Regions from separate parts of the Nocardiopsis tropica genome, predicted to be linked through region 3. Evidence: riboswitches for the same ligand, from Rfam matches in the RefSeq annotation. Region 3 holds a riboswitch; each other region holds the start of a gene.
What was found. Region 3 has a riboswitch for cobalamin ahead of ACFQBR_RS13405 (nitrite reductase). Riboswitches for the same ligand answer to the same signal wherever they lie in the genome.
Positions count from the first base shown of each region.

Region 1: it holds a riboswitch for cobalamin, as region 3 does, so the genes downstream of both, metE (5-methyltetrahydropteroyltriglutamate--homocysteine S-methyltransferase) here and ACFQBR_RS13405 (nitrite reductase) in region 3, are expected to answer to the same signal.
Region 2: it holds a riboswitch for cobalamin, as region 3 does, so the genes downstream of both, ACFQBR_RS14450 (ribonucleoside-diphosphate reductase subunit alpha) here and ACFQBR_RS13405 (nitrite reductase) in region 3, are expected to answer to the same signal.

Region 1 covers NZ_JBHSUF010000001.1:375,862-385,665, forward strand. The annotation lists gene ACFQBR_RS01575 (quinone-dependent dihydroorotate dehydrogenase) at 1-779, shown strand, start outside; gene ACFQBR_RS01580 (polysaccharide deacetylase family protein) at 880-2,457, opposite strand; gene ACFQBR_RS01585 (polysaccharide deacetylase family protein) at 2,629-4,182, opposite strand; cobalamin riboswitch at 4,445-4,619, shown strand; gene metE (5-methyltetrahydropteroyltriglutamate--homocysteine S-methyltransferase) at 4,780-7,071, shown strand; gene ACFQBR_RS01595 (DUF3558 domain-containing protein) at 7,232-8,242, opposite strand; gene ACFQBR_RS01600 (coiled-coil domain-containing protein) at 8,747-9,781, opposite strand.
Region 2 covers NZ_JBHSUF010000008.1:64,011-73,814, forward strand. The annotation lists gene ACFQBR_RS14435 (sigma-70 family RNA polymerase sigma factor) at 1-2,446, shown strand, start outside; gene ACFQBR_RS14440 (NYN domain-containing protein) at 2,645-4,306, shown strand; gene ACFQBR_RS14445 (hypothetical protein) at 4,334-4,906, shown strand; cobalamin riboswitch at 5,332-5,522, shown strand; gene ACFQBR_RS14450 (ribonucleoside-diphosphate reductase subunit alpha) at 5,680-8,217, shown strand; gene ACFQBR_RS14455 (ribonucleotide-diphosphate reductase subunit beta) at 8,353-9,435, shown strand; gene ACFQBR_RS14460 (CU044_2847 family protein) at 9,598-9,804, opposite strand, start outside.
Region 3 covers NZ_JBHSUF010000007.1:179,303-189,106, reverse strand. The annotation lists gene cbiE (precorrin-6y C5,15-methyltransferase (decarboxylating) subunit CbiE) at 1-314, shown strand, start outside; gene ACFQBR_RS13420 (cobalt-precorrin-4/precorrin-4 C(11)-methyltransferase) at 297-1,079, opposite strand; gene ACFQBR_RS13415 (precorrin-2 C(20)-methyltransferase) at 1,064-2,578, opposite strand; gene ACFQBR_RS13410 (precorrin-8X methylmutase) at 2,575-3,240, opposite strand; gene ACFQBR_RS13405 (nitrite reductase) at 3,237-4,172, opposite strand; cobalamin riboswitch at 4,227-4,430, opposite strand; gene ACFQBR_RS13400 (PepSY domain-containing protein) at 4,657-5,391, opposite strand; gene ACFQBR_RS13395 (response regulator transcription factor) at 5,551-6,216, shown strand; gene ACFQBR_RS13390 (sensor histidine kinase) at 6,213-7,586, shown strand; gene ACFQBR_RS13385 (hypothetical protein) at 7,769-8,902, shown strand; gene ACFQBR_RS13380 (phosphorothioated DNA-binding restriction endonuclease) at 8,957-9,804, shown strand, end outside.

The sequences.
Region 1 (9,804 bases), on a different contig from region 3:
GGATGGGCTTCAACAACGAGGGCTCCGCCCTGGTCGCCGAGCGCCTGCACCACCAGCGGGGCGGACGCCGCCCCGTGCTGGGGGTGAACATCGGCAAGACCAAGGTGACGCCCGAGGCGGACGCGCCCGCGGACTACGCCCTCAGCGCCCGGCGCCTGGCCCGCTACGCCGACTACCTCGTGGTGAACGTCAGCTCGCCCAACACCCCCGGACTGCGCAACCTCCAGGGCGTGGAGCAGCTGCGGCCCCTGCTCGCCGCCGTTCGCGAGGCGCTCTCCGAGGCCGGGCACCCGACCCTGCCGCTCCTGGTCAAGATCGCCCCCGACCTGGCCGACGAGGACGTCGACGCGGTCGCGGACCTGGCCCTGGCCGAGGGGCTGGACGGCATCATCGCCACCAACACCACCATCTCCCGCGAGGGGCTGGCCGCCTCCGCCGAGGAGGTGGAGGCCGCCGGGGCGGGAGGGCTGTCCGGCGCCCCGCTCAGGGAGCGGTCGCTGGAGGTTCTCCGCCGCCTCCGCGCCCGCGTCGGCGACCGCGTCACCCTGGTCGCCGTGGGCGGCATCGAGACCCCCGAGGACGCGTGGGCCCGCATCCGCGCCGGGGCGACCCTCGTGCAGGGCTACACGGGTCTGATCTACGGCGGCCCCCTCTGGCCGCGCCGCATCCACCGCGGCCTGGCCAGGCTGGTCCGCGAGGCCGGATACCGCTCGATCGGCGAGGCGGTCGGCGCCGACGTCCACGGGGCCGGCCGCCCCCAGGAGTCCACCGCCGTCTGACGGCCGCCGCGTCCCGCGGGGCCGGGAACCCCTCCCCGGGGTTCCCGGCCCCGCGGTGCTTCCTGGCGGCCCCCGGCCCCGGTGCGCCCCGACCCGCGCGCTACCAGTACTCGGGGACGGTGACGCCCGCCGCCGGATAGGACTCGCCGGGCTCGGGGTCGCCGACGACCTGGCTGACGGTCGCGAACTCGTAGCCCTCCTCCCGCAGCCGTTCGATGAGCCGCGGTGCGGCGGCCAGGGTCGGCGCGAGCGTGTCGTGCATGAGCACCACCGAGCCCGGCTCGACGTCGTCCATGACGCCGTCCACGATCTCCTCCGGGGACAGGCCGGTCCAGTCCTCGCTGTCCAGGTTCCAGAGGACCTGGGCCATCCCCTGCCTGCCGATCTCCTCGATCACCGGTCCGGAGGTGTCGCCGAACGGCGGCCGGAACAGTTCCACGTCCTGCCCCGTCTGCCGCCGGACCATCGCGCTGACCGCCGCGACCTGCGCGGGGAGCTCCCGGTCGTCGAAGTACTCCGTCATGTGCTCGTGCAGGTCGTTGTGGCTGGCGATCTCGTGCCCCTCCGCGTAGGCGCGCCGGAGCACGCCGGGGCGGGTCAGCGCGGGGTCGCCGTTGAGGAAGAACGTCGCCGACACCTCCTCCTCGGCCAGCAGGTCGAGGAGGGCCGCGGTCCCCTCCGCGGGCCCGTCGTCGTAGGTGAGCGCGACGCACTCGGTCCCCGGGGCCCCGCAGTCCAGGTCCGGGTCGCCGGCGGCGACCACCCCCGGTGCGGTCGGGAGGGACTCCGGGACGGCTCCGGGCGGGTCCACCGCGAGCACGGGCTCCTCCGCCGTCGACGCCTCCCGGGCGCGCTCTCCCAGGTCCGACAGGAGGGGCGCGGCCTCCTCCGACGGCACCACCGCGAGGATCCGGCCCGGTTCCGACGAGGGCGGGTGGCCGACCACCACCGGGGAGAGGTGGCCGTCGTCGAACTCCACGAGCAGGTCGCCGTCGGAGTTGAACCCCATGGAGTCGTAGGTGCGCATGACGGGGTGCAGCCCCTCCGGGTCCACGTCCGGGTTCCCGGCCAGCTCCTCGTGCACGATCCCGTCGAGCCTTCCCAGGGCGTCGTCGTCCGCCAGGAGCTCCGTCGAGTACGCGGTGTGCCCGGTCTCCGCGTCGTACCAGTACGTTCCGTATCCCTGGCGCCGGCCGTGCAGGTCCTCCTCGGTGCGGACCAGGCGCACGCCCAGGACGCCGCTCCCGGCGCCCACGACCTCCCAGTCGACCGCCAGGCGCACGGGGTCGCGGCTGGCCCCGCGGAAGTCCCGCACCTCGCGGTCCACCTGTTCGGCCAGCCGGGAGGCGAACCGGTCGGCCCCCTCGAACACCGGATAGGAGACGTCGATCTCCACGCCGTCCGGCCGGTGGGGGTGGTCGCCGAAGTCCGCGGCGCCACCGGTCCACTCGGCGACCTCCTCGCCGGGTTCGTCCAGGAGCACGGTCATCAGCTCCGGGTCGTCGCCCTCCGCCGCGCCGCCCGTGCCGCAGGCGGTGAACAGCAGCAGCGCCGCCACCGCCGCGCCGGTCCGGTGCGCCGCGCGTCGTGCGGCCCCTCCTGGGCGCCGGGGCCCAGGCCCCCGGTCGAGGCCCCGACGGGGAGCGGTCTGGCCAGGACGGACTCGGCTCGTCGACAACACCGGTCTCCCTCATCCCTGCGCGGGTGCTTACGCGGTTGATGGGAGCAACATAGGGGACGCCGTCCGCGCGCCTGTGGCGGTGACCACATGTGGTCACCGCCACAGGAGGGGGTGCGGGTCCGCACCCGTCCGGAGCGTCGCGGCCGGGGCCGCCGGGCCCCGCGGGCCTCAGGCCGCCTCGTCCCCCTCCGGTTCCCCGCCGTCCCCTTCCGTGTCGGCGGGGGGCTCGGGGGCCCCGTCGACGTAGGCCTCGCCCGGCTCGGTGGCGCCGAGCAGCTGGGAGACGGTGACCATGGTGTAGCCGCGATCGTCCAGTTCCCGGACGATCGCGCGGGAGGCGTCGACCGTCGTGTCGTGGATGTCGTGCATGAGGATGATCGCCCCGGGGGAGGCGCCGTCGACGGCGCGGTCCGCGACCACCGACGACTTGCGGTCCTTCCAGTCGTTGGTGTCGATGCTCCACAGGATCTGGGCCAGGCCCATGTCGGCGGTCACCGAGGCGACCTCCGCGTCGGTGGACCCGTAGGGGGGCCTCATGAGGTCCATGGTGTACCCGGTCTCGCGGTACACCAGGGCCTGCACGGTTTCGAGGTCGGAACGGATCCCGCCCGCTCCGAGCCCGGCCAGGTCGGGGTGGGAGAGGGTGTGGTTGGCCAGTTCGTGGCCCTCCGCGTAGGCGCGCCTCACGGTGCGCGGATCCTCCATGACCGGGTAGCCGGTGACGAAGAACGTCGCGCGGGCGTCGTACTCGGCCAGGATGTCCAGCAGTTCGGGCGTGCGCCCGCCCGGGCCGTCGTCGTAGGTCAGGGCCACGCACTTGGACCCGGGGGCGGAGCAGTCGACGTCCTCGCCCGCGGGCGGCAGGACCCCGGGGACGGCCGTCTCACGGCTGCTCTCCTCCTCCCGGGGCGGGGCCGCGACGGCGAAGTCGCGGACGCCCCGGGTCGCCGAGCGCAGCGCGCGCTCGCCCAGGTCCGACAGCAGGGGGGCGGACTCCGAGGCGGCGACGACGGCGTGGGTCCTGCCCTCTTCCACGGGGGCGACCTGTCCCGCGTCGAACTCCACGACGAGGTCGCCGGCGGGGTTGAACCCCACGGAGTCGTACAGCGAGGCGATCGGGTGCACCGCGTCCGGAGCCGCGGTCCCCGGGAGGGCGTCCCGCACGAGGCCGTTCAGCTCCTCCAGTTCCCCCTGGCCGGCGATCAGGGCGGTGGAGGGGTGGGTCGAGCCGGTGAGGGCGTCGTACCAGTAGGTGGTGTATCCCTCACGGGTCCCCTCGGAGTCGGTCTCCTCACGGGTCACGCGGACCCCGACGATGTCGTCGTTGGCCGCCGTCAGGTTCCACGCGGACTCGAAGGAGACCGCTCCGGGGTTGGCCGCCTCGAAGGCGTCCACCTCGGCGGACAGCGCGCGGTCCAGGAAGTCGCTCAGCGGGTCGGCGTCGGGGACGACCGGGTAGGAGACCTCCGCGGCCACCCCGCCCTCGCGGGCGAGCTCGGCCTCGGCCAGGTCCACCACGTCGTCGGGGTCGACCACCGTCAGCCCGTCGGGCTCGCCGGCGGCGGGCGGGTCCGCCTCCGGTCCGCCGTCCGCCGACCCCGGGTGCGTATCGCTCACGGGTTCGGAGGCGAGCACGCCGGGCGGGGTGACGGCCAGCCAGACCAGCCCCGCGACGACCGCCAGCGCGACCGCGATCGTGGACAGGGGGTGACCGGGGGCCATGGTCGGTTGGGACTGCTTGTTCACCAGGGGTTCTCCACGTACATCTTCAGACGAACGATCGCGGGGAGCACGGGGGAGGACTCGGCCCCGCGACGCTTCATGTCGGTTGTGACGCCGGCCGCGCAACAGGGGTTCGCGCTGATTCCGGCCGGGGGCACAGGGCAGCACGCCGGGTACAGGGGCGGAGGGGTGCTCCCTATACTTGCAGGCGTGGAAGGTACATGCTCCACCCCAGAACCCGGGCCGCGCCCGGAAGGGGAGGGGTGTGTCGCAAGAGGGAACCCGGTGCGACTCCGGGACTGCCCCGCAGCGGTATGAGGGAACGAACGTCGCCATAAGCACTGGTAATCCGGTCGGAAAGGTCGGAAACCGGGAAGCGGCGGCCAGTAGGAGGACGGTGCTCGCGCCGTCCGCGCCCCCGAGTCCGAAGACCTGCCTCCACCCGGCGGCGCACCCGTGCCGCCGGTGGTCCCGTGCCCCGAGGGAGGGCCGAGGAGCGGCGGCAGGCGCACACGCCCACGGCGTGGCCCCGGGCATGCCCGCGTCCTCGCTCACCCCCGTGGCCGGTACCCGGCTTTCGACGAGGGAGAGAAGCTCATGCCCCACACCCCCGAGGCCTCCCGGCCGTCCGTGCGCTCCACCGTGCACGGCTACCCCCGGATCGGCCCGAACCGGGAACTCAAGCGCGCCTGCGAGTCGTACTGGAGGGGCGAGACCGCCGCGGAGGAGCTGGACGGCATCGCCGCCGGCCTGCGCCTGGGCGTCTACGCCCAGCTGCGCGAGGCGGGAGTCGACGACATCCCGTCCAACACGTTCTCGTACTACGACCACGTCCTGGACACCGCGGTCCTGTTCGACCTGGTGCCCTCCCGGTTCGCCTCGCCGGCCGCCGCCGGCGACCGCGACGAGGAGCTGCGCCGCTACTTCGCCCTCGCCCGGGGCGAGCAGGGCGCCCCGCCGCTGGAGATGACCAAGTGGTTCGACACCAACTACCACTACCTGGTCCCCGAGCTGTCGCCGAGCACCCGCCCGCGCCTGGTCGGTGACAAGCCCCTCGCCGAGTTCCGGGAGGCGGCCGAGGCGGGTTTCCCGACCCGCCCGGTCCTGGTCGGCCCGCTCACCTTCCTCCTGCTGGCCAAGGCCGCGGACGACGCCCCCGAGGGCTGGCGCCCCGTCGAGCTGCTCGACCAGCTCCTGGACGCCTACGCCCAGCTCCTCGCCGGCCTCTCCGCCGCGGGGGCCGCCGAGGTGCAGCTGGACGAGCCGATCCTGGCCACCGACGAGGGACGCGCCGCCGTCGGGCTCCTGGAGCGGGTCTGCCGGCGCCTGGGCTCCCTCACCGAGCGCCCCTCCCTCCTGGTCTCGACCTACTTCGGCTCCATCGGGGCGCCCGCACTGCGGGTCCTGAAGGACTCACCGGTGGAGGCCGTCGGCCTGGACCTGGTCACCGACGGCGAGGGCGTCGACGACCTCGTCAAGGTCTCGGGCCTCGGCGGCACCCGCCTGGTCGCCGGGGTGGTGGAGGGCCGCAACGTCTGGCGGACCGACGTCCCGGCCGCCGTGGCCACGCTCGGCACCCTGCTCGCCCTCACGGACGAGCTGACGGTGAGTACGTCCTGCTCGCTCCTGCACGTGCCGATCGACCTCGACGCGGAGACCTCCCTCGCCCCCGAGCTGCGCGAGGCCCTGGCCTTCGCCAAGCAGAAGGCGTACGAGACGGCCCTTCTCGGCCGCGTCCTCTCGGAGGGGGCCGAGGCCGAGTATGCGGCGGGCGGGGCCGGCGGCGGTCCTGGCTTCACGGACGCCCGCGTGCGCGCCCGCCTGGACGCCCTGGGCCCGGACGCCTACGAGCGCCCCCAGGACAGGGGCGCCCCCACGGACACGCCGCTGACCACGACCACCATCGGGTCGTTCCCCCAGACCGCGGAACTGCGCCGCGCCCGCGCCGCGCGCCGCCGGGGCGCCCTGGCGGAGGACGCCTACAAGCAGATCCTCCGGGAGGAGATCGACCGGGTCGTCGCGCTCCAGGAGGAGATCGGACTGGACGTGCTCGTGCACGGCGAGCCCGAGCGCAACGACATGGTCCAGTACTTCGCCGAGCAGCTGGAGGGCTACGCCACCACCGAGAACGGCTGGGTGCAGTCCTACGGTTCGCGGTGCGTCCGCCCGCCGATCCTGTTCGGCGACGTCTCGCGCCCCGAGCCGATGACCGTCGAGTGGATCACCTACGCCCAGTCGCGCACCGACAAGCCGGTCAAGGGCATGCTGACCGGCCCGGTGACCATGCTCGCCTGGTCGTTCGTGCGCACCGACCAGCCGCTGGGCGACACCGCCCGCCAGGTGGGCCTGGCGCTGAGGGACGAGGTCGCCGACCTGGAGCGCGCGGGCATCCGCCACATCCAGGTGGACGAGGCGGCCCTGCGCGAGCTCCTGCCGCTGCGCGAGGAGCGGCGCGCCGCCTACCTGGACTGGGCGGTGAACTCCTTCCGCCTGGCCACGTCCGGTGTGTCGCCGTCCACGACGATCCACACGCACATGTGCTACTCGGAGTTCGGCCTCATCGTCGGCGGCATCGAGGCGCTGGACGCCGACGTGACCAGCGTCGAGGCCGCCCGCTCCCGGATGGAGCTGGTGGAGGACCTGGGCCGCCGCGGCTACAAGCGGGGGATCGGGCCCGGCGTGTACGACATCCACTCACCGCGGGTGCCGTCCGTGGAGGAGATCGAGGGCTCGCTGAGGCTGGCCGTCGCGCACATCGACGCCGGGAGCCTGTGGGTCAACCCCGACTGCGGTCTCAAGACGCGCGGCTACGCCGAGGCGGAGCAGGCCCTGCGCAACATGGTGGAGGCCGCCCGCCGGGTGCGCGCCGACCTGCCCGGCGCCCGCTAGCGGGGTGTTCCGTGCCCGGCCCGGGCGCCTCCGGGGCGAGGCGGCCGGCGGTCTCCGCGAGTGAGCGGGCGCCCAGGGCCTCGGGCCGGGCACGGGGCGAAGCGGACGGGGAGGGGCCGCGGCGACGCCGCGGCCCCTCCCCGTCCCTGCGGTGGACCGGTCAGGTACCGACCACGGCCAGCGCGTCGGCGCCGGCGTTGACCATGATCTCCTCGAGGTTGTCGGGGAGGACCAGGTCCTCCGCGGAGTCCTCGCCCGTGAAGGACGGGTGCAGCTGGTACGTGATCTGGATGTTCAGGTTCGCGGTCCTGACCAGCAGCACGGCCTCAGGGATGAGGTCGCCCACGAAGTCGTACTTCGTGACGATGAAGTGGGCCTCGTCGCCGAGCTCCACCTCCTTGCTCTCCTCCACGTCACCGGCGTCGTACAGGGTGCTGTACTCGCTCTCGCCGGTGATCTGGGCGACCGTGTCCTGGAACTGGCTCGTGGCGGCCTCGACGGAGTCGGCTGCGGAGTAGGGGGTCTGGTACACGATCTCGAAGGAGGCGTAGCCGCCGGGGGGGTTGCCCTCCGGCAGGGTGGCGTCCAGGGTGTCGCAGTACGAGTTCTCGTCGCGGACGGACTTGTTGCCGCCGTCGGTGACGAGGAAGTCGGCCACGACCTGCTCGGTGAAGGCGTCGCAGGGCTCGGTGGGGACCGAGTAGGGGGGCTCGCCGGCGGGGGCCGCGTCGGGGTCGGGCTCCGGGGCCGGCTCGTCGCCGCCGGTCGCCTCCTCCGCGCTCGCGGAGGGCTCGCCCTCGGGCGGGGCCGCGACGGTCGTCCCTTCGTTGCCGTTGGTGACCAGCATGACCAGGACCGCGACCACGAGGACGACGATGACCACGCCGCCGCCGATGACGACCCACAGCCTGGCCCTGCCGCCGCCCTGGGGCGGCTGGGGCTGGGGATGGGGGTAGCCGGGGCCGCCGCCGTAGGGGGGCTGGCCGCCCGCGTACATCTGCTGCTCCGGGCCGGGGAAGCCCTGGCCGGGACCCGTGGGGGCGCCGTAGGCGGGCTGGCCGCCCGTGCCCGGGTCGCCGTAGGGGGCGCCGTAGGGGGGCTGGCCCCCGCTGTTGTCCCCGCCACCGTAGGGGTTCTGCGGTGGTTGGTTGTAAGGTCCGTTTTCGCTCATGGCTCCCCTCGCCCGTGATGTGCTGGCCGTGTTGTCTGGGACGCGTGTGCGTGCCGGTGGGTTCTCACGACTTCCGGGACCGCGCGGCCGTGCCGGAGCGCGGTCGGAGCGGTACAGGGGCCGTGCGAGGGGAGGCGCACCTACCGCCACCGCCTTCCCGCGGGCGAGGGCGGAGGCGTGGGGCCGGGCGTTCCCCGTCTCCGTGAGGAGGATCCCGGGGGACCGGGGGTGCCGATCGTGGGAGGCTCCGGGGGATCCCCGGGCCGAGGTCGGGACCTGTGCATAGTAGCCGCGGGGTATGTCCCCGCGGCAGGCCCGACCAGGGGTAACAGGGTGAATCGTCACTGTTTTGTGTCGGTTGCGTGCGAGATCATGGTTCGCGTGACGCAATCGTGACGCCGACGTCTGGATTCCGCGCCCGCGTCCGGGTAATGGGGCCGCTGTCCGCCGGGGCGCTTCGGCGCCGCGGCCGGTCGGCGCCCCGGCCGCGGCCGCCGCACGGCCTCAGAACATCGAGATGTGCACGTGGTCGAAGTGGTTCTCGGTGAGGTTGCCCCGGTCCGACATCGCGCGCCAGTCGGTGTCGCCGCGGCGCACGTCCCAGATCTGCTGCCGGTAGATGACGTACATGATCCCGTAGTCGTCGGCGTGCTCCATCGCCCACTCGGAGATCGCCCAGCCGCGGTCGACCTGCTCCTGCGAGGGCATGCCGCCGTTCGGGTCCAGCATGAAGTCGCAGGCCCGACCCAGCGGGTGCTCCCCGACGACCCAGCCGCCGACCGCCCGGTAGCAGCCCACGCCGCCCACGTCCCGGCCCTCGCCGAACTCGTCGATGACCCGCTGGCGCATCAGCTCGGTGCGCGGGGTGATGTTGTACTGGCCGCCCATCGGCTGCTCGGGGTGGTCGGCGATCAGCCGGTCCACCTCGGTGCGGCGCTCCTCCAGCTCCTCCAGGTCCGCCTCGACCTCGGCCAGCCGCTCCTCCGCGGCCTCCTGCGCGGTCTCGTCGCGGGAGAGGGCCTGGTCGAGCTGGTCGATCTTGTCCTGGTTGCTGGTGGCGAGGTAGTCGACGACCACGGCCCGGTCGATGACCGTGTCGGGCTCGTCCCCCACGAACAGCGACATCGACGGGTCGATGCCGCCGCTGGTGTAGGTGGCGACCGCCAGGGCGCGCACCTGCTCGCGCGCGGCGTCCACCTCCTCCCGGGTGCCCTCGGCGCGGTTCTCCGCGCGCTCGGCCTCCGCGATGACGCCCTCCATGTCGCGGAGCTCGCCGTTGTAGTCCTCGCTGAGGCTGTCCGCGCGCTCCCGCAGGGAGCTCATGCTCTCGGGGTCCATGGGCGCCGCCGCGAGGGCGGTCTGGGGAAGGACGAGGAAGCTCCCGACCAGGCCCGCGGCGAGCGCGGCCACGCGTGCGCGGCCGGGGCGGACGATCGCCGGGAGTACCCGTGCGAGGCCTTCGCCCCGGGCGCGGTCGGTGGGGTCGGGAGCCCAGAAGTCGGCGAAATCGTCCACTCGGCTCAGGTCGTCGGACTGCACTGTGTGGTCGCTCCTCGAGCCCG
Region 2 (9,804 bases), on a different contig from region 3:
CTGGCACACCGAGATCGAGGGCACCAAGCCGGCCGAGGCCGCGCCCCTGCTCGGCATGAACCCGAACGGGGTCGCCGCCCTCGCCTACCGGGCCCGGGAGGGGCTCCGGCAGGCCTACCTCCAGATGCACCTGGCCGGCGGCGCGGCCGCGGAGGCGTGCCGCCCGACCCTGGGGCTCCTCGGCGGTTATGTCCGGGGCGGCCTGTCCAAACGGGACACCGCCAAGGTCGACACGCACATGGACGGCTGCGCGGACTGCCGTGAGGTGTACGCGGAGCTGATGGACGTCAACGTCGGCCTGCGCGGGGTCGTCCTCCCGCTGGTGGTCGGCTCCGGGGCGGCGGGCTACCTCGCCCTCACCCCGGGCGGTGCGGCCACGGGAGCCTGGTGGGGCCGGATGTCGCGCCGCCAGCAGCAGGCGGCGGCCGGCGGCGCCGCCGCCGCGGGCATGGCGGTCGCGGTCGCGCTCGCCCTGACCGGCGGGGAGGTTCCGATGGGTCCCGAGGACCCGCCCCCGGTGGCGGCCCCGCAGGAGGAACCCGTTCCCGCGCCCGCGCCGGGGGACCCGGCCGCCCCCGACACGCCTCCGGGCCCGCCCCCCGCCGCCCCGACCGCGGACGCCCCGCCCCCCGCCGCGCCGGGGGGGACGGCGGCCCCGGACCGGCCCGCGCCCCCGGAGTCCCCGGCGGAGCCGGCCGTGCCCCCGGCGGACGTCCCCGAGGAGGAGGTGGCCGAGGACGCCCCCGAACCGCTGTTCGCGGCGGGCATCGACCCCGTCGGCGCGCTCCTCCCGGGCAGCGAGGGGATCGTGGTCCTGGACGTCCGCAACATCGGCGCGTCCACGGTCGAGGACGTCATCGCGGTGATCACGCTGCCGCCGGGGGTCGAGATGGTCTCCTCCGGCGGCGCCGGCAGCTCCGTCCCCATGGCGACCGGGAACGGCGACTGGAGCTGCTCGTCGGGCAGCGGCGGCGGCCGCTGCGCGCACCCGCGGATGGCGTCCGGGCAGAACAGCACCCAGTTCCTGGACGTGCGCGTGGACGCCGGGGCCGACGTCGGCGTGCCCGCGTCCGTGACGGTGTCCTCCGGAGGCGTGGCCGCCAGTGCGACCGGGGAGCGCGGGGTCTCCTCCGAGGGGGTGGCCGCGCGCTACGCGACGGCCGGGCGGGTGCGGACCGAGAGCGTCGGCAACGCGCTGATGACCTGTGTCGAGCCGGAGCGGGACCACGGGGGGCACTGGCCGTGGCCGTGGCCCTGGCGGCCCGGGAACCCCGGCGTCCCCGGCGCCGGCCCCGGGACGGGGGGGACCCCGGGCGCCGACGGGCGCACCGCTCCGGAGGCCGACGCGGACCTGGCCCGCGCACCGCGGGGGCCGCTGCCCGCGGAGCCCGGCACGGAGGCGTCCCCGGGGGAAGAGGGGCCCCGGGGGGAGGAGGAGATCCCCGAGGACGATGCGGAGGGAGAGGGCGGCGGCGTTCCTGGCGGAGCCGGAGCCCTGCCGGACGGCGTGTCGCCCACGGACCCGGAGGACCCGAATCCGGAGGACGCGGACCCGGAGGACCCGGACGGCGGCCCCGGGCCCGTCCCGGAACCGGAACCGGGTCCGGACCCGTCCTCCGGGGCCGGGCCGGAGGCGCCGGACGGCCCCTGTGCCGACGCCCGCCTGAGGGAGGGGGAGCACCGCGACAACGACAACTGGGTGATGGCTCCCCTCGAGGGCGATCCGGACGCCACCACCTCGGCGAGCGCCGCGACCTGGGACCTCCCCGAGGGCGGCGCGGTCCGCTGGGCGGGGCTGTACTTCTCGGCCGCGGGCGCCCCCGACGCCCCCGCGGCCCGGGTCAGGGGGCCGGGCATGACGTCCTACCGGACCGTGGCCGCCACCGACACGAAGGTCGCGGACCTGCCCGGATACCCCGCCTACCAGGCGTTCGCCGAGGTCACCGACCTGGTGAGGGCCCAGGGCGGCGGCGAGTGGTGGGTGGGCGACGTGCCGGCCCGGGAGGGCCGGGGCGTCTACGCCGGGTGGAGCCTGGTGGTGGTCCTGGAGGACCCGGGCATCGGCTCCTACAACCAGGCGATGGTGCTCGACGACACCGGGGCGGTCTTCCGGAGCCGCACGGGGATGTCGTTCCCGGTGTCGGGTCTGCTCCCCGCCGCGGTGCCCTCCCACGTGGACGTGGTGGCCTGGGAGGGCGACGCCGACCTGCGGGGGGACCGGGTGACGGTGGACGGCCGCGCGGTCGCCCCGAGCGGCGGGTACGGGGAGGAGGACAACGCCTTCGCGAGTTCCGCGCGCGGGGCCGTGGGGGACCCCTTCACCTTCGGTACCGACGTCGTACGATTCGACCCAGTACTCGGCAGGGAAACGGATATCCGAATCCTCTCCGAACAGGACGCGGTGCTGGTCGGCGTCGTGGCGCTGACCGCCCCGATGCGTACCTGAAGTCCGGTATTCGCGACGGGTTTCCCGGCAGGCCCGGGCGGCTGGAAAAGCTCGCCCCTCAACGGGATCTCGCCTGTGTGTAGTGGGTCCATAACTTTCCGTATTCAAAGAGGGCACGCAAAACCAGACAGACTTGGCTAGGCTGTGCCCCGGTCATGGATATGGCCCCAGAGTCAAAAGGGAAGGGGGCGGTGTCACGTGGACCGCTGCGCGTTGTTCGTTGACGCGGGATACCTTCTCGCGGACGGCGCGATGGCCGTGCACGGAACCCGCAACCGGGACTCCGTCTCCTGGGACTACTCCGGACTCGTCCAGTTCCTCAACGAGGTCGCACGGGACCGCACCGGTCTTCCGCTGCTGCGTTGCTACTGGTACGAGGCCGTCGCCGACGAGCGGCGCTCCCAGGAGCAGGACGGCATCGCCGACATCCCCGGCGTCAAGTTCCGTGCCGCGAGGATACGGCCCGGCCGCCGCGAGGGCGTGGAGAGTTATGTCCAGCGCGACATCACCACGCTGGCACGCACCGGCGTCCTGTGCGACGCCGTCCTGGTCAGCGGTGACGAGGACATGGCTTCCGTCGTCGCCGACGTCCAGGACATGGGCGTGCGCGTCACCGTCGTGCACGTGTCCGTCGAGGGCAACTGGACCATCTCCCGGGCCCTGCGCCGGGAGTGCGACGACCTCATCGAGATCGGGGCGGGCCACCTGCGCCCGCACGTCAACCTCCTCTCCAGCAGCGGCTCCTCCCAGGAGACCGCGGCCAAGACCACGACGCCGTTCGCCAACGGCCGGGCCCGTTCCGCGCCCGAGACGCCGCGGCAGCCCGTCGCGGCCCAGCCCGGCGGCGCCCGGGTCGACCCGGTGGGATCCTCCAGCGGCGGCCTGGAGGCGATGTTCGCGGGGACCGGGGGCCAGCCCGTCCCCCAGGGCAGCGCCATGGACCAGCTGCGCGCCATGCGGAGGTCCCTCGCGCAGCAGCGCGGCGGGGACCACCTCGTCGGACCGGGGGGCGACGGCGGCCAGCAGCCGGGCGGCATCGACGCCAACGGATTCCCGTCCGGCGGGCAGACCCCGCCCGGCACGGGCGGCGGCTCCTACCCCGGCCACTCGGTGACCGGGGGCCACCCCGCCCACAACGGGCAGCAGGGCTATCCCGTCACCGACGGGCACCCGTCGATGCGCGGCGCGGACCCCAGCGGCTACGGCATGCCCGGGAGGCCGGCCTCCGGATCGGGGCCGATGACCGGAGCGCAGCCCTCCTTCAACGGCACGGGACCCCAGCAGTCCTTCGCCGCGGGGACGGGGCCGCAGCGCTCCTTCGCGTCGGACGGCCAACCCGGCCACGCGCCACCTCCGAGAAGCGCCCCACCCCAGGACCCACGGCAGGACCCGCGCTACGGGGGTGGGGACGGCTCCGGATTCGGGGGAGCGGCCGACGCAAACCCTACCTATGGGACCAGTACGGAAACTGACACCGCTCACCGCGGTGGGGCAGCCTCCCCCTACGGGGGGCCGCCACCTACTGGTCCCGAACCCGCCAGCCGGTTCAGCGCCGGCGGCTACCAGGAATCCCGTCCCAGTCCTGGATATCCACAGCAGACACGTCCCGCCGCGCATACCGTTGACGAAGCGGTGCATGTCGCGCACAAGGAAGGGAACGACTTCGCGGAGTCGATCGCTCGCGAGGCGCCCGCCCTGTGGGTGGAGGCCGTACTCGCCCGCAGGCCCAGGATGCCCTCCGACCTGGAGGCGCGCCTGCTCCAGGGCTCCTCGCTGCCGATCGACCACCTGTTGCGTGACGAGGTCCGTGACGGACTGCGCCAGGGGTTCTGGCAGGCCCTGGAGCGGGCCAGGTCCTGACAGGGCGCGCGGGAGTGCGAGTAGGGGATGGGGGCGATGCGGTTGACCCACGTGACGACGGCAGAACTCGACCGTTGGGAATTCCACGCTGTCCGGTCCGGTGAGCACGGACGGGTCGCCGCCCAACTCCTGGACCTGGCCAACCGGGTCGACGCGGGGAGCGAGGTCTCGCGCGCGGAGCTGTTCGTGCGCGCGGGGGAGCAGTGGGAGATCGCCCAGGAGTTCGAGCGCGCCTGCTCGGCCTACCAGAGGGCGATCGACGACGGCGGGGCCACGGTGATCGACGCCCGCGCGCTCAGCGCCGGGGCACTCCTGCAACTGGACGAGGTCGACCAGGCCTACGCCCACCTCAAACGCCTGGAGGGCGAGGATCCGCCCGGACTCCAGACCTTCATCCACGTCGCGGAGGCACTGTACGCGCACGACGACCTGGAGGGCGCCGAGCGGTGGGCGACGGTCGGCGCGCACCGGTTCCTCGACCGGGCCTCCTCGCCCTACGTCCGCGACCTCCTGGTGGAGCTCCTGCGCATCCGGTTCCGCATCCGCACCGACCTGGGGCTGTCCGAGGACCGGCTGGACCGCAGACTCGACGAGGAGTGACCCCGGCCGTCCGGCCCGGCGGAGTGAGCTTTCCGACGTGCGGGCGCGCCGCCGACACGCCCGGGGCGGTGGAGGCACGGATCTCCGCCCGGCCGCTCCGGTCCGGGGCCGGCCGCCGCGGACACGGCCGTGTGGTCAGCGGCACCGGTTCGCCGGGCGCCGCCCGAACCGCCTCGGAAGCGGCGTTCCGGGCGTTCGGCCGCCCCTCGGGGGGCGCTCCCGGTCCCGGGGAGCCCCGGCGACGATCTAGGCTGTGTCCGGTCGCCTCCCAGCTGCCCCGACGAGGCGCGACATCCCCCTGAACCGGGTGCCCGAGGCCCTCTCATACCACGGCCCACGCGTGTGTTCGACGATCGTCGAAGAATCCGAGAAATCGATGACACGCCATCATCTTGCGGTGTTCCAACGCAGGGCCCCCTAGATGTAGTATCTGTCCCGCTGGTGGTTCACCCCTCGGGGTGAGGCAAGAGGGAACCCGGTGCGAAGCCGGGGCTGCCCCGCAGCGGTAAGTGGGAACGAAGCCGTCACAGGCACTGGGGACCCCCGAAGGCCCCGGGAAGCGACGGTGCGTAGGCCGCCCACGAGCCCGAAGACCTGCCACCGGTGCGCACGTGAACGTGCGCCGACGACGGGGCTTCGAGGGTGAGCCGCCGCGACCCACCGGTCGGACGACCGCACGCACCCGGTGCGTCGGTCCCCCGGTGCGTGCCGCGCACCTTGCCCATCGTGTCCCCTCCCCGCCGGGACTCTTCTACCGAGGTTGGAGCCGCTGTATGACCCTTGACGTCGAGGCCGTGCCCGTATCCGTTCGGCCCGAGCCGACCAACGAGGGCGCGCCCCCCGCCGCCGTCGACCGGATCGAGCACGTCGTGACCGAGGCCTGTGCGAGGCTCACCGGTGTTTCGGCGGAGAAGGTCCTCACCGAGGCCCGCCGCGGCTTCTACCCCGGCATCCCCGACTCCGAGGTCGAGCTCGCCCTGGTCATGGCCGCCCGCAGCTTCGTGGAGGTCGACCCGGACTACTCGTTCGTGGCCGCCCGCCTGCTGCTGGACAAGCTGCGCCGCGAGGCCCTCACCTTCATCAGCGGCGCCCCCGACGCCGCCGGGCAGTCCGAGATGGGCGAGCGCTACGCCGCCTACCTGGCCGCCTACGTCAGCCGCGGCATCGACCTGGGCCAGCTCGACCCGGCGCTCGCCGGGTTCGACCTGGAGCGCCTGGGCGCCGCCCTGCGCCCCGAGCGCGACGAGCAGTTCACCTTCCTCGGCATCCAGACCCTCTACGACCGCTACTTCCTGCACAGCGACGAGGTCCGCTACGAGCTGCCGCAGGCGTTCTTCATGCGCGTCGCCATGGGGCTGGCCCTCAACGAGGACGACCGCGAGGCCCGCGCCATCGAGTTCTACGAGCTGCTGTCCTCGTTCGACTTCATGGCCTCCACGCCCACCCTGTTCAACGCCGGCACGGTGCGCGCGCAGCTGTCCTCCTGCTTCCTCACCACCGTCGGCGACGACCTCCAGGCCATCTTCCACGGCATCAGCAACAACGCGATGCTGTCCAAGTACTCGGGCGGGCTCGGCAACGACTGGACCCCGGTGCGCGGCCTCGGCTCGCACATCCGCGGCACCAACGGCAAGAGCCAGGGCGTCGTCCCGTTCCTGAAGATCGCCAACGACACCGCCGTCGCGGTCAACCAGGGCGGCAAGCGCAAGGGCGCCGTGTGCGCCTACCTGGAGACCTGGCACATCGACATCGAGGAGTTCCTCGACCTCCGCAAGAACACCGGCGACGACCGCCGCCGCACCCACGACATGAACACCGCGAACTGGGTTCCGGACCTGTTCATGCAGCGTGTGGAGCAGGGCGGCAGCTGGACCCTGTTCTCGCCGGACGAGGTCCCCGACCTGCACGACAAGTACGGCACCGACTTCGCCGAGGCCTACGAGAAGTACGAGGCCGCCGCCGAGGAGGGCCGGATCAAGGTCGCCAAGAAGATCCCCGCGGTCGACCTCTGGCGTCGCATGCTGACCATGCTGTTCGAGACCGGGCACCCCTGGATCACCTTCAAGGACCCGTCCAACCTGCGCTCGCCGCAGCAGCACGTCGGCGTCGTGCACTCCTCCAACCTGTGCACCGAGATCACGCTGAACACCAGCGCCGACGAGGTCGCCGTCTGCAACCTGGGCTCGGTCAACCTGGCCCAGCACGTGGGCCCCGACGGCCTGGACGCCGAGCGCCTGCGCCGCACCGTCCGCACCGCCGTGCGCATGCTCGACAACGTCATCGACGTGAACTTCTACACGATCCCCGAGGCGCGCCGCGCGAACATGCGCCACCGCCCCGTGGGCCTCGGCCTGATGGGCTTCCAGGACGCCCTGTTCAAGCTGCGCACCCCGTTCGCCTCCGAGGGCGCGGTGACGTTCGCCGACGAGAGCATGGAGCTGATCAGCTACTACGCCATCGAGGCGTCCATGGAGCTGGCCTCCGAGCGCGGCGCCTACGAGTCCTTCGAGGGCTCGCTGTGGAGCCGGGGCGTCCTGCCGATCGACTCGCTGCGGCTCCTCGCCGACTCCCGCGGCGGCGACCTGGACATGGACCGGGGCGAGACCCTCGACTGGGACTCGCTGCGCGAGCGCGTGAGGTCCACCGGGATGCGCAACTCCAACGTGATGGCGATCGCGCCCACCGCGACCATCGCCAACATCACCGGTGTCGGCCAGTCGATCGAGCCGCTCTACCGGAACCTGTACGTCAAGTCGAACATGTCCGGCGACTTCACCGTCGTCAACCCGTACCTGGTCCGGGACCTCAAGGCGCGCGGCCTGTGGGACGACGACATGGTCTCGGCGCTGAAGATGCACGACGGCAGCCTCGGCGCCATCGACCGCGTCCCGGACGACCTCAAGGCGCTGTACGCGACCGCGTTCGAGGTCGACCCCGAGTGGCTGGTGGACGCGGGATCGCGCCGCCAGAAGTGGATCGACCAGGCCCAGTCCCTGAACCTGTACATGGCGGCCCCGAGCGGCAGGAAGCTCGACACCCTGTACCGCCGCGCGTGGCGCTCCGGTCTCAAGACCACCTACTACCTGCGTTCGCAGAGCGCCACGCACGTGGAGAAGAGCACGCTCAAGGGCACCGACGGCCGCCTCAACTCGGTCGCCGCGACCCCGAGCGCCCCGGCGCCCGCCCCCGTCCCCGTCCCCGAGCCGGTCGCGGCGCCCGCCGCCGTGAACACCGAGGTCGAGGACGAGTTCGAGATCGTCGACGGCCAGGCCTGCTCCATCGACGACCCCGAGTGCGAGGCCTGCCAGTAGGGCGTGAGACCCGGGGCCGCCCGCCGGCGGCCCCGGGCCGGTCCGGCCGCCCCGCCGGACCGTGCCCGCGGCGACGCCGCGTCCCGCTCCCGACAACGACTTTCCGGCCCGGCCGGAGAACGGAAGAACCCCAGCATGACCGCAGTCTCCGAGAACAACGCCGGCGCCACCAGCGGCCTCGGTGAGATCGAGCGCGACGCCGAGCGCGTCAACGTCGACGACAAGGCGATGATCAACGCCCGCGCCGACGTCAACCAGCTGCTCCCGCTCAAGTACACGTGGGCGTGGGAGAAGTACCTCGCGGGCTGCAACAACCACTGGATGCCCACCGAGGTCGCCATGCAGGCCGACATCGCGCTGTGGAAGTCCAAGGACGGGCTGACCGAGGACGAGCGCCTGATGCTCAAGCGCAACCTCGGCTTCTTCGCGACCGCCGAGTCGCTGGTGGCCAACAACATCGTCCTGGCCGTGTACCGCCAGCTCACCAACCCGGAGTGCCGCCAGTACCTGCTGCGCCAGGCCTTCGAGGAGGCGGTGCACACCCACACCTTCCAGTACATCTGCGAGAGCCTGGGCCTGGACGAGGGCGAGCTCTTCAACATGTACCGGGAGGTCCCGTCGATCACGGCGAAGGACGCCTGGGCGCTCAAGTACACCCAGAACCTGGAGAACCCGGAGTTCCGCACCGGCACGCCGGAGGCCGACCAGGCGTTCCTGCGCGACCTGGTGGCGTTCTACGTGATCTTCGAGGGCATGTGGTTCTACACCGGCTTCGCGCAGATCCTGTCGCTGGGCCGCCGCAACAAGATGATCGGCATCGCGGAGCAGTACCAGTACATCCTGCGCGACGAGTCGATCCACCTGAACTTCGGCATCGACGTGATCAACCAGATCAAGATCGAGAACCCGCACCTGTGGAGCGAGGAGTTCCAGGGCGAGGTCCGGCGGATGCTGGCGGAGGCGTGCGAGCTGGAGGTGGCGTACGGCCGCGAGACCATGCCGCGCGGCGTGCTCGGCCTCAACTCGGAGCTGTGCGAGAAGTACATGCACTTCATCACCGACCGCCGCGCCGAGCAGATCGGCCTGGCCCCCATCTTCGGGGAGACGGAGAACCCGTTCCCGTGGATGAGCGAGATGATGGACCTCCAGAAGGAGAAGAACTTCTTCGAGACCCGCGTCATCGAGTACCAGACCGGCAGCGGCCTGGACTGGGACTGACGGTGTCCCGGCCCGCGTGAGGCGGGCCGGACGGGGTTCTCCTCCCGGGAGGCGGACAAGGCCTCCCCCCGGGGCGGCCCGGATCGAGGCGCGCGATCCGGGCCGCTTTCGCGTGCGGGGGGTGTGTCCCGGGCCCCGGCCGGAGGCGCCGGGACCCGGCCCTCAGCCCTTGGCGGTCCAGGTCATCCGGACGTTGAAGGTGGCCTCGCCGGTCCCCTTGACCACCACGACGTCCGCCTCGGCGCTCACGGTCACACCGAATTCGACCTCCGTCTCCGAGGGCGCCAGCGAGGAGGAGGAGAGCTCCTCCAGTTGCGCCGACACGGCCTCGGCGATCTTCCTGATGCGGAGCAGGACGGAGTCGAGCCT
Region 3 (9,804 bases):
GCGTGGTCGCCGGCCGTGCGCCGGACGCGCTGGAGGGGCTGGCCCCGCCCGACGCGGTGTTCGTCGGCGGCGGCGCGACCCGGCCCGGCGTGCTCGACGCCTGCCTGGAGGCGCTGATACCGGGCGGCCGACTCGTGGTGCACGGGGTGACGCTGGAGACCGAGCGGCTGCTCGCGGACGCCTACCGGCGCCACGGCGGGGAGCTGACCCGCACCGCCGTGGAGACCGCCGCGCCCATCGGCGCGTTCACCGGATGGTCCCCCGCCCGCACCGTCACCCAGTGGAGCCTGGCCACGTCACCCGGAAGCGCCTGACGAGGGGGCGGCGCCCCTGGGCCGCGCGGGGTCGTACAGGTAGGACTCACCGCCCCCCTCGGGGTCGAGCGCCCACCCGACCAGGACCACCGCCGCCTGCCGGAGCCCCGCCTCCTCCACCAGGCCGGCGACGGTGGAGACCGTCCCGCGCAGCACCGCCTCCTCCGGCTGGCTGGCCCGGTACACGACCACCGCGGGACAGTCCGCGCCGTAGGCGGGGACGATCTCGGCCATGAGCTCCCGCACCCGCCGGATCGCCAGGTGCAGCACCAGCGTGGCCCGCGTCGCCGCGAACGCGCCCAGCGCCTCGGTCTCCGGCATCGCCGTCGACCGGGCGCCGGTCCGGGTCAGCACCACCGACTGGGCCACCAGCGGCACGGTCAGCTCTCGGCCCACCAGCGCCGAGGCGGCCGCGTAGGCGGGCACCCCCGGCGTGACGTCCCACGGGACCCCGTGCGCGTCGAGCCTCCGGGTCTGCTCGGCCAGCGCCGAGTACAGCGAGGGGTCCCCGGAGGTCAGCCGTACGACGTCCCGGTCCGCGGCGTGCGCGGCGACCAGGCGTTCGGTGATGCGGTCCAGGTCCAGACCCTGGGTGTCGACCAGTTCCGCGCCGGGGGCGCAGTGGGAGAGGACCCCGGGGTCCAGGTACGTGCCGGGGTAGAGGACGACGTCGGCCGCGTTGAGCATGCGCGTGGCGCGGACGGTGAGCAGGTCGGCGGCTCCGGGCCCCGCCCCCACGAAGTGCACGGTCACGGCTGCACCCACCTCGGCGTCCAGACCCGGCCCGCCCCGGAGACGCGGGTGCCGGAGGCGCCGACGATGAGCAGGCAGCGCATGTCGACTCCGGCGGGGTCGAGCTCCCCGAGCGTGGTCACCGCCAGGGACTCGCCCTCCCTGCCGACGCTCCGTCCGACGACGACCACGGTGTCGGGCTTGCGGTGCTCCAGCAGGACCTCGCGGGCGGCGGCGACCTGCCCGGTCCGCGAGCGCGAGGCCGGGTTGTAGATCGCCAGCGCCAGGTCGGCCTCGGCGACGGCGCGCAGGCGCCGTTCGATCACCTCCCAGGGCTTGAGCCGGTCCGACAGGCTCATCACCGCGAAGTCACCGCCGACGGGGGCGCCCGCCCGGGCGGCGACCGCCTGCACGGCGCTGACGCCCGGCAGCACCCGGACCGGGACGTCCCGGTAGGCGGGGTCCTCGGCCGCCTCGAACACGGCGGTGGCCATGCCGAACACACCGGCGTCCCCGCCCGAGACCACCGCCACGCTCTCCCCGTCGCGGGCGAGCCCGAGGGCGAGGCGGGCGCGGTCGATCTCGACGGTGTTGCCGGAGGCGTGCCGGGTCAGGCCGGCCCGCTGCGGGACCCGGTCGACGTAGGGGCCGTAACCCACCACGTGGTCCACCCCGGCCAGCGCCGCGGAGGCCTCGGGGGTGAGCCAGCGGCCGGGACCGGGCCCCAGGCCGACGACCAGCAGCTCGGCGGCAGGGCCGGCGGGCTCCACGGCCGCGGGTTCCGGCAGGGGCCGGTCGCGCGACCTCCTGCCGTTGCGGCTGTCCCCGGTGACCAGGACCAGGGAGAAGTAGGGCACCGTCGCCGGATCGACCTCGGCCACGGGCAGCCGCCGCTCCCCGTCCATGGAGGCGCGCTCCACGTACACGGCGTGCTCCAGCCGCCCCGCGGACTCCAGCGCCCGGCGCACGGCGGGGAAGGTCCGGCCCAGCTTCATGACCACCGCGGCGTCGGTGTCGGCCAGCCGGCGGGCCAGCTCCGGCTCGGGGAGGGTTCCGGGCAGCACGGTGAGCACGTCGGTCTGCCGGGCCAGCGGGGCCGCCGCCACCGCCGTGGCCGCGGCGAACGCCGGGACCCCGGGCACGATCTCCGTCTCGTACCGCTCGGCCAGCCGGTCGTGCATGTACATGTACGAGCCGTAGAACAGCGGGTCGCCCTCGGAGAGGAGCACGACGTCGCGGCCGGCGTCCAGGTGCGCGGCCAGCCGGGCGGCGGACTCCTCGTAGAAGTCGGCCAGCACCCCCGTGTACCCGCCCGGGTGGTCGGTCGCGCCGGTGGTGACCGGGTAGGTGAGCTGTTCCTCGACCGCCGAACCGGGGATCAGCGACGCGGCGATGCGGCGGGCGTTGGACGCCTTGCCGACCCCGGCGTGGTAGGCGACGACGTCGGCCGCGGCGATGAGCCGTGCGGCCTTGAGGGTGATCAGCTCGGGGTCGCCGGGGCCGACGCCCACCCCGTGGAAACGTCCGGTCACTCCTCCTCCTTGGCGAGTGCGTTGAGAGCGGAACAGGTCATCGCGGAGCCTCCGCGGCGGCCGCGGGCGGTCACGTAGGGGATGTCGGCGCCGAACCGGTCGCCGAACTCCGTCAGCGCCTGCTTGGACTCGGCGGCCCCCACGAAACCGACGGGGCAGCCGACGATCGCGGCCGGGCGCGGCGCCCCGTCGGCCAGCATCTCCAACAGGTGGAAGAGGGCGGTGGGCGCGTTGCCGACGGCGACCACGGCGCCCTCCAGGAACGGTTCCCACAGGGAGACCGCGGCGGCGCTGCGCGTGGTCCCCCACTCGGCGGCGAGGCCGGGTACGCGTCCGTCGCCCAGGAAGCAGAGCACCTCGTTGTCACACGGAAGGCGGCTCGCGGTCACACCGCTGGCCACCATGCGCGCGTCGCACAGGATCGGCGCCCCGGCACGCAGGGCGGAGCGCGCCGCGGACACCAGGCCGGGGTGGACCACCAGGTCCCCGGCGAGGTCGACCTGGCCGGTGCCGTGGATCATCCGCACGGCGAGCCGCTCCGCGTCGGCGGGCAGGTGCCCGAGCTCGGCCTCCTCCCGGATGACGGCGAAGGAGTCCGTGTAGATCGCGGGCCCGTCGTCGATGTAGTCGTAGTGCCGGCCCGGCCGGCGTGGGGCGGTCACCGCGCCTCCCCGGGGGCGGAGCCGGGCTTTCCGGGTACCAGGACGCCGCGCCAGGGTGTGACGACGAGTTCGCCGGACCCGGCGGCGAGCGCCTCCGCGGCGAGGGCCTCGGCGGCCGGACGGTCCAGGCCCTCGTCGGGCACACGCACATGCCGTGCGCCCCCGGGCAGCGGGCCGTACGGCAGCGGCGGGGCGGGAGGCGGGAGCCGCCGGTCCGGTTCCACCGGCCCGGCCAGCGGCGCCGGGAGCTCGGCGACGTGCCACGGCGCCGTGGGCCCCTCCCCGCGACGGTCCAGGAACGCGTCCGCCAGGCGCAGGAGCGCGGCGGGCGCCTCGTCGACCGGCACCAGCGGGCCCCAGCTCTCGCCGATCCTCAGCTGGGCGACGCCCTCGTCCAGGGCGACGAGCCCCAGGTCGCACGGGTGGCCGATCAGGTCGCCGCGCCCGTCGTCCAGGACGAACAGGAAACGGCCGGGCAGGTCGGCGCGGCGCGGGACGGAGCACAGCATCGTGTCCAGGTCCGAGGCGACGGGTCGCAGGTCGGCCCGGCCTCCGCCCGGTCCGGTCCCGGCGGGGCCCGCCGTGCCCGTGCCCGTGCCCGGGGAGACCATCACGTTGCGGACGAGTTCGTGGCTGACGGAGGGCAGCAGGCCGGTCTCCGCCAGGGCCCGGACCACCTCGGGCCCCAACCGCCCCGCGTTTCCCGGCAGCGCGCGCAGTTGCAGGTTCGCGCGGCCGGTGACGTGGACACGGCCGGAGCCGTACCGGTCGGCCACCGCGGCGAGGGCGCGCAGCGAGGAGGCGCCGACACGGCCGCCGATGAGCCGGAGCCTGACCAGCAGGCCGTCCTCGGCGGGCCAGGGTCTCAGCACGCCGGGGCAGCGGTCACGGCGCGTACGGCGCGTGGAGGGGGGAGAACCGGGCGGGGACATGCGCGTCCTTCGGGTCAGGGACTCGTTCGCGGAGCCCGCGGATGACTCGGCGGACCGTGGCCGCCGGTGCCAGCAGGTCTTCGGACTCGGATTCGACCGGTGCGGAGCGCCTTCCCGGAGCCGTGCTCCAGTGGCTGTCCCGGGGAGTGCTCCCCGGACGTGCCCGCCCGTCATCCTCACCGCTGCGCGTCAGTCCCGGATTCCCACCGGGTTCCCTGACCCCACCAAGTGGAGTTCGACTGGCCCGACGAGGGTACCCCGACCCCCTCCTGCCTGCTCCGGGGGACGTCGCCTTGCCGTGCCGGCCTCCGGCGGCGGCCCCGGGCGGTCCGGCCGGGGCGGACCGGGCGACCGGCCCCGCCCCCGGGCCCGCAGACCGGATGACCGGACGACATGAAGGGGCCCCGCCCCCCGAGGAGGGCGGGGCCCCGACCGCGCGGACACGGGGACGGGCCGCGGGACGGCCGCACGGGGTCCTCGCAGGTCAGTCCTCGGCGCGCACGTCGACGACCTCGCCGGCCGCGTCGAGGATCACCTCGTACTCCTGGCCGCCGGCGTCGAGCACCTCGGCGTCCCAGCCGTCCCAGCCGTCCTCGTCCTGGCGCTCGACCTCGACGGTGCGGGCTCCCTCGCCGACCGCCTCGGCGGCGTTCGCGGACACCGTGTCGCGGTCGGCCTCGGTCTGCCCGCCGGTGTTCTGCCACGGGGCCGGGCCGTCGTCGGTGTCCCGGAAGGCCAGCCCGTTGATGGTGTACACGTCGGCGTCGTCGCGGTCGTCGTCGGCCTCGTAGCGCACGCCCAGCGTCACCTCGGTGCCCTCCAGGCCGCGCAGCTCGTCCAGGAGCGGCTGGACGGTGCCGTTGCCGTCGAAGTCCTCCAGCTCGGGGTCGGTCAGCAGCCACTCCTCGGGGCCGAAGTCGACCTCGACACCGGACACCGTCCAGTCGTCGGTGTCGTCGCCGTCGCCGTCGTCGTCACCGTCGGCGCGCAGCTCGCCCACGAGCTGCTCCAGGCCGTCCACCGACTGGGTCGAGGGGGGGTTCTGCCCCGACGCGTCCCCCCCGCTCGCCGAGGGGGCCGAACCGGAGGTCACGCCGGTGAGCTCGATCGAGTCGACCTGCTGCTCGGGGTCGTCCACCACGAGGTAGCCGATCGTGCCGACGGCCAGCAGCCCGGCCGCGGCGGCGGAGGAGAGGAGGATGACGGTGTTGCGCTGCATCGGCGTTTCCTTTGCTCGAAGGTTTCTACTGCCCCAAGCATGCGGCGGCAAGATGATGGAGTCCTGAAAGCCACCTGAAGAACGTCTTCATGTGGCTCTCAGGAACGGTTCAGCGGTTCCTGCCAAGGTAGGGGGACCACGGGCGGAGAGGACACGGCGTTGGCGATTCTGGTGGTGGAGGACGAGGAGGGCATCGTCTCCTTCGTGCGGCGGGGCCTGGAGACGGCCGGGTACCAGGTGCTCTCGGCCGCGGACGGGATCGACGGGCTGACGATGGCCCTGTCCCCCGACGTCGACCTGGTCGTCCTGGACCTGGGACTGCCCGGCATCCCGGGGGAGGAGGTGCTGCGCCGCCTGCGGCAGCGCCGCCCCTCGGTCCCCGTGATCGTGCTCACCGCCAAGGACGCGGTCAGCGACCGGGTGGCCAACCTCGACGCCGGGGCCGACGACTACATGGTCAAGCCCTTCAGCGTGAGCGAGCTCCTGGCCCGGGTCCGGGCGCGCCTGCGCACGGGCGGACAGGAGCGCGGCGACGTGCTGGCGGCCGGCGGCGTCGTGCTCGACCTCGGGGCCCGCACCGCCTCCGTCGACGGCCGGACCGTCAACCTGTCGACCCGCGAGTTCGGCGTCCTGGAGGTCCTCATCCGCAACCCCTCACAGGTGTTCTCCCAGCCCCAGCTGCTCGACCGCGTCTGGGGCTACGACTTCGACGGCGCCTCCAACGTGGTCGAGGTCTACGTCAGCCAGCTGCGCCGCAAGCTCGGCGCCGACCGCATCCAGACCGTCCGCGGCGCGGGCTACCGCCTCGCCGGGGGTACCCGGTGAGCCTCACCGGCCGCGTCGTCCTGCGGTCGCTGCTCGTCATGGCCCTCGTCATCGGCGGGGTCGCCCTGCTCACCTACGAACTCGTGCGCGTCTCGGGCCTGACCGACATCGACCGCCTGCTCCGGGAGGAGTCGGCGCTGGTCGGCGACGCCCTCGCCGACCAGGTCCCCGCCGCCGCGGGGCTCGACGGGGTGGTCTCGGGGCCCGAGGCGGAGCGCGCCGCACGTCAGGCGCTCGCCGTGCGCCCCAGCGGAGCCCGCCACGTGACGCTGGTGACCGCCAACGGGGCGCGCCTGCAGAGCACGGGAGGCCCCACCCGCGTCGCCGGGCTGATGCGCGGCGGCGACGCCCCCGCACCCGAGCCGGGGACGATCCGCACCCTCGACACCGACGCCGGCCCGGTCCGGGTGCTCGACACCGAGGTCGCCGACGGGGCCGGGGTCCCCCTCGCCGTCGTCACCGTCGTCGCCCCCCTCGACTCCACCCGCGACACGGCGGCCACGGTCCTGCTGCTCTCCGCCCTCGCCGGCGGGATCGGCGTCGTCGGCGGCGGCATCGCGCTGTGGCTGGTGGTGCGGCGCACCCTGTCGCCCGTGCGGGAGGTCTCCGAGGCGGCCAAGGCCATCTCCCCCTCCGACCTGGACACCCGCGTACCGGTGCCCGCCACCCGCGACGAGATCGCCGAACTGGCCACCGAGATCAACCAGATGCTCGTGCGCATCGAGCAGGCCGACACCAACCGGCGCCGCTACCTGGCCGCGATCTCGCACGAGGTGCGCACCCCCCTCGCCGTCGCGGAGGGGCACCTGGAACTGCTGGGCACGGCCGACGCGGCCGTCGTGCGCGCCGAACTCGACCGCCTGCGCCGGGTCCTGGAGGACCTCATGGCGGTCGCCCGGGGAGGCGACGAGATCGACGTCCGGGTGGAGGCGGTGTTCCTGCCCGACCTCTTCCACGCCGTGCGCGCCCGGCTGGACTCCCTGCCCTACGCCGGCGCGGTCACCCTGGAGGAGCCGCCGCCCGACGTGCTGCTCGGGGACCAGTCACGCCTGGAGCAGTGCCTGGCCAACCTGGTCGCGAACGCCGTCGACCACAACCCGGAGGGCACCCGCGCCACCGTGGCCGCCCGCGGCGAGGGCGACTCCCTCGTCCTCACGGTGTCCGACGACGGCCCGGGCATCGACCCCGCGCTGCTGCCCCACGTGTTCGAGCCCTTCGTGACCTCGCGGGACGAGGGCGCCGGCCGCATCTCCGGCCTCGGGCTGGCGGTCGTCAGCTCCCTGGTCCAGGCCCAGGGCGGCCGGGTGGGGATCGACAGCGGGCCCTCCGGCACCGGCGTCGCGATCACCCTGCCCAGGGCCACGGCCTGACCGTCGGCCGACACGCCGCGGCGGCCCGGGGAGCGCAGTGCGTGCGGGAAGCGCCGGGACGCGCGGGGACGGGCCCGTGCGAAGGCATGCCGGACCGGGGCGGCGGGAGGGAAGGGAAAAGCCCCAGGCGCATGTCAGCAGAGGCGGCACTGGGGCGTTCCCCAGGACAGTAGCATCGGGCGATGTCCTCCGTCGAAGCAGACACCGACGCGGTCCTGAGCCTGGTCCCCGCCCCGCGCCTCGCGCCCTACCTGGCGCTGGCCGGGGGAGACCGCGGCCGCGCCCTCGCCCTGTACGAGTGGGGCGCGCGCGTCTCCGCGGCGGCCTTCGAGGACATCGCCCACCTGGAGGTCCTGCTCAGAGGGGGCATGGACAGGGTCCTGCGGGCCCACTTCCGGGAGGCCGAGCGGGGCATCCCCTGGTTCCTGCTCCCCGTTCCCGGCGGCGAGTACGTCGCCGAGGCGTCCGGCCGCGTCCGTGAGCGCCTCCGCCAGGAGGGGCGGGAGACGCGCGACCAGGTCGTCGCCGCGATGAGCTTCGGGTTCTGGTCCGGGATGCTCGGGCCCGGGTACGAGGAGCTGTGGCGGGCCTGCCTGCACCGGGCCTTCCCCGGGTCGTCCGGGAGGCGCGCGGAGGTGGCCGCCACCGCGGAGGGGGTCCGCCGGTTCCGCAACCGGATCGCCCACCACGACTCGGTGCTCGGCGTCGACTTCCCGTTCGAGGTCCGCCAGGTCGCGGAGCTGGCGGCGTTCGTCGACCCGGCCGCGGGGCGCTGGCTCCGAAGCCGCAGCCGGACCATGGACGTCTACGCGCAGCGCCCCGCCACGCCCGACGACACGCTGGTGGTCTCGGCCCCCGGCGCGCTGTTCCTCTACGAACGCTGCCGGGCCCACGTCACACGGGCGGGACAGGCCTTCGCCGGGGTCGACCGCATGGCCTTCCGCGTGGACGACATGATCGCCCCGGACCTCCCGCGGGTCCTCCTGCGCCGGGACAACGTGGAGTGGACCGAGCGCGGCGCGATCCGGCTGCGCCGCACCCGCGACCCCTGGGACCGCAGGATCGCCGAGGTCGTCGAGGACTCGCTCGTGACCGGGCGGGACGGGGGCCGGCGCCAGGTCTTCCTGCTGACCGGGCCGGACGAGCCCGGTCACCGCCGCCTGGCCGGGCCCCTCCCCGTGAACGGGGACGTGTCCGGGACCGCGGCGGCCGGGAAGGACGGTTCCGGCGGGGGCGGGGAGGGGCTCGCCGGGCGGCCCGTGCCGGAGTACGCCTACACCCGCCTCCACGCCCTGGAGACCGGCGCCGCCGGCTGACCCGGAAGGGCCCGGACACGCGGCCCCTCCGGTCCGCGTACTAGGGTCCTGCGCATGGATTGGCTCGACCGGTTCGACAGGATCAGGCGCTGGCAGCGCGGTGGCGTCCGTGCTCCGCACAAACCCCTTCTGCTCCTCTACGCGCTGGGACACCACCAGCGGCACGGCGACGCGCCCATCTCCTACAGCGAGGCCGAGGCTCACCTCGCCCGCCTGCTCAGGGAGTTCGGCCCCCCGGGGCGCACCACGCCCGCCTATCCTTTCCACCACCTCACCGGTGACGGGCTCTGGACGGTCACGACCGTCGACGGCGGCGGATCGCCGGGGGCGAGCCCACGGCAGCTCCGGGAGAAGGAGGCGATGGGAAGGCTCGCCCCGGAGCTGGTCGAGGATCTCGCGCACGACCCCGGTCTCGTCCCGCGCCTGGCACTCCACCTGCTCGACACGGGCTTCCCGCCCTCCCTCCACCAGGAGATCCTGACCGGTACCGGGTTGCGGCTCGGCACCCTCGCGGCGGAGCAGCCCGGTCCGGGCGGTGCACGCGACCCGAAGTTCCGCGACCTGGTACTGACCGCCTACGAGCACCGTTGCGCGTTCTGCGGCTACGAGGGCCTTGTCGACAGGGTGTCGGTGGGCCTGGAGGCCGCGCACGTGCGGTGGTGGGCCTACCGGGGACCCAACTCCCTCGACAACGGGCTCTGCCTCTGCTCGCTCCACCACCTGCTCTTCGACCGGGGCGTCGTCGGCCTCACGGCCGACCTGAACGTCACGGTGTCCAGCCGTTTCGAGGCCCGCTCCCCCGAGGCGGGACGGCTCGTCCACGCTCTCGCCGGACGCCCCGCCCTCCGGCCGGGCGACGGCTCCCCGACCGTCGCCCCCGAGCACATCGCCTGGCACGTGGA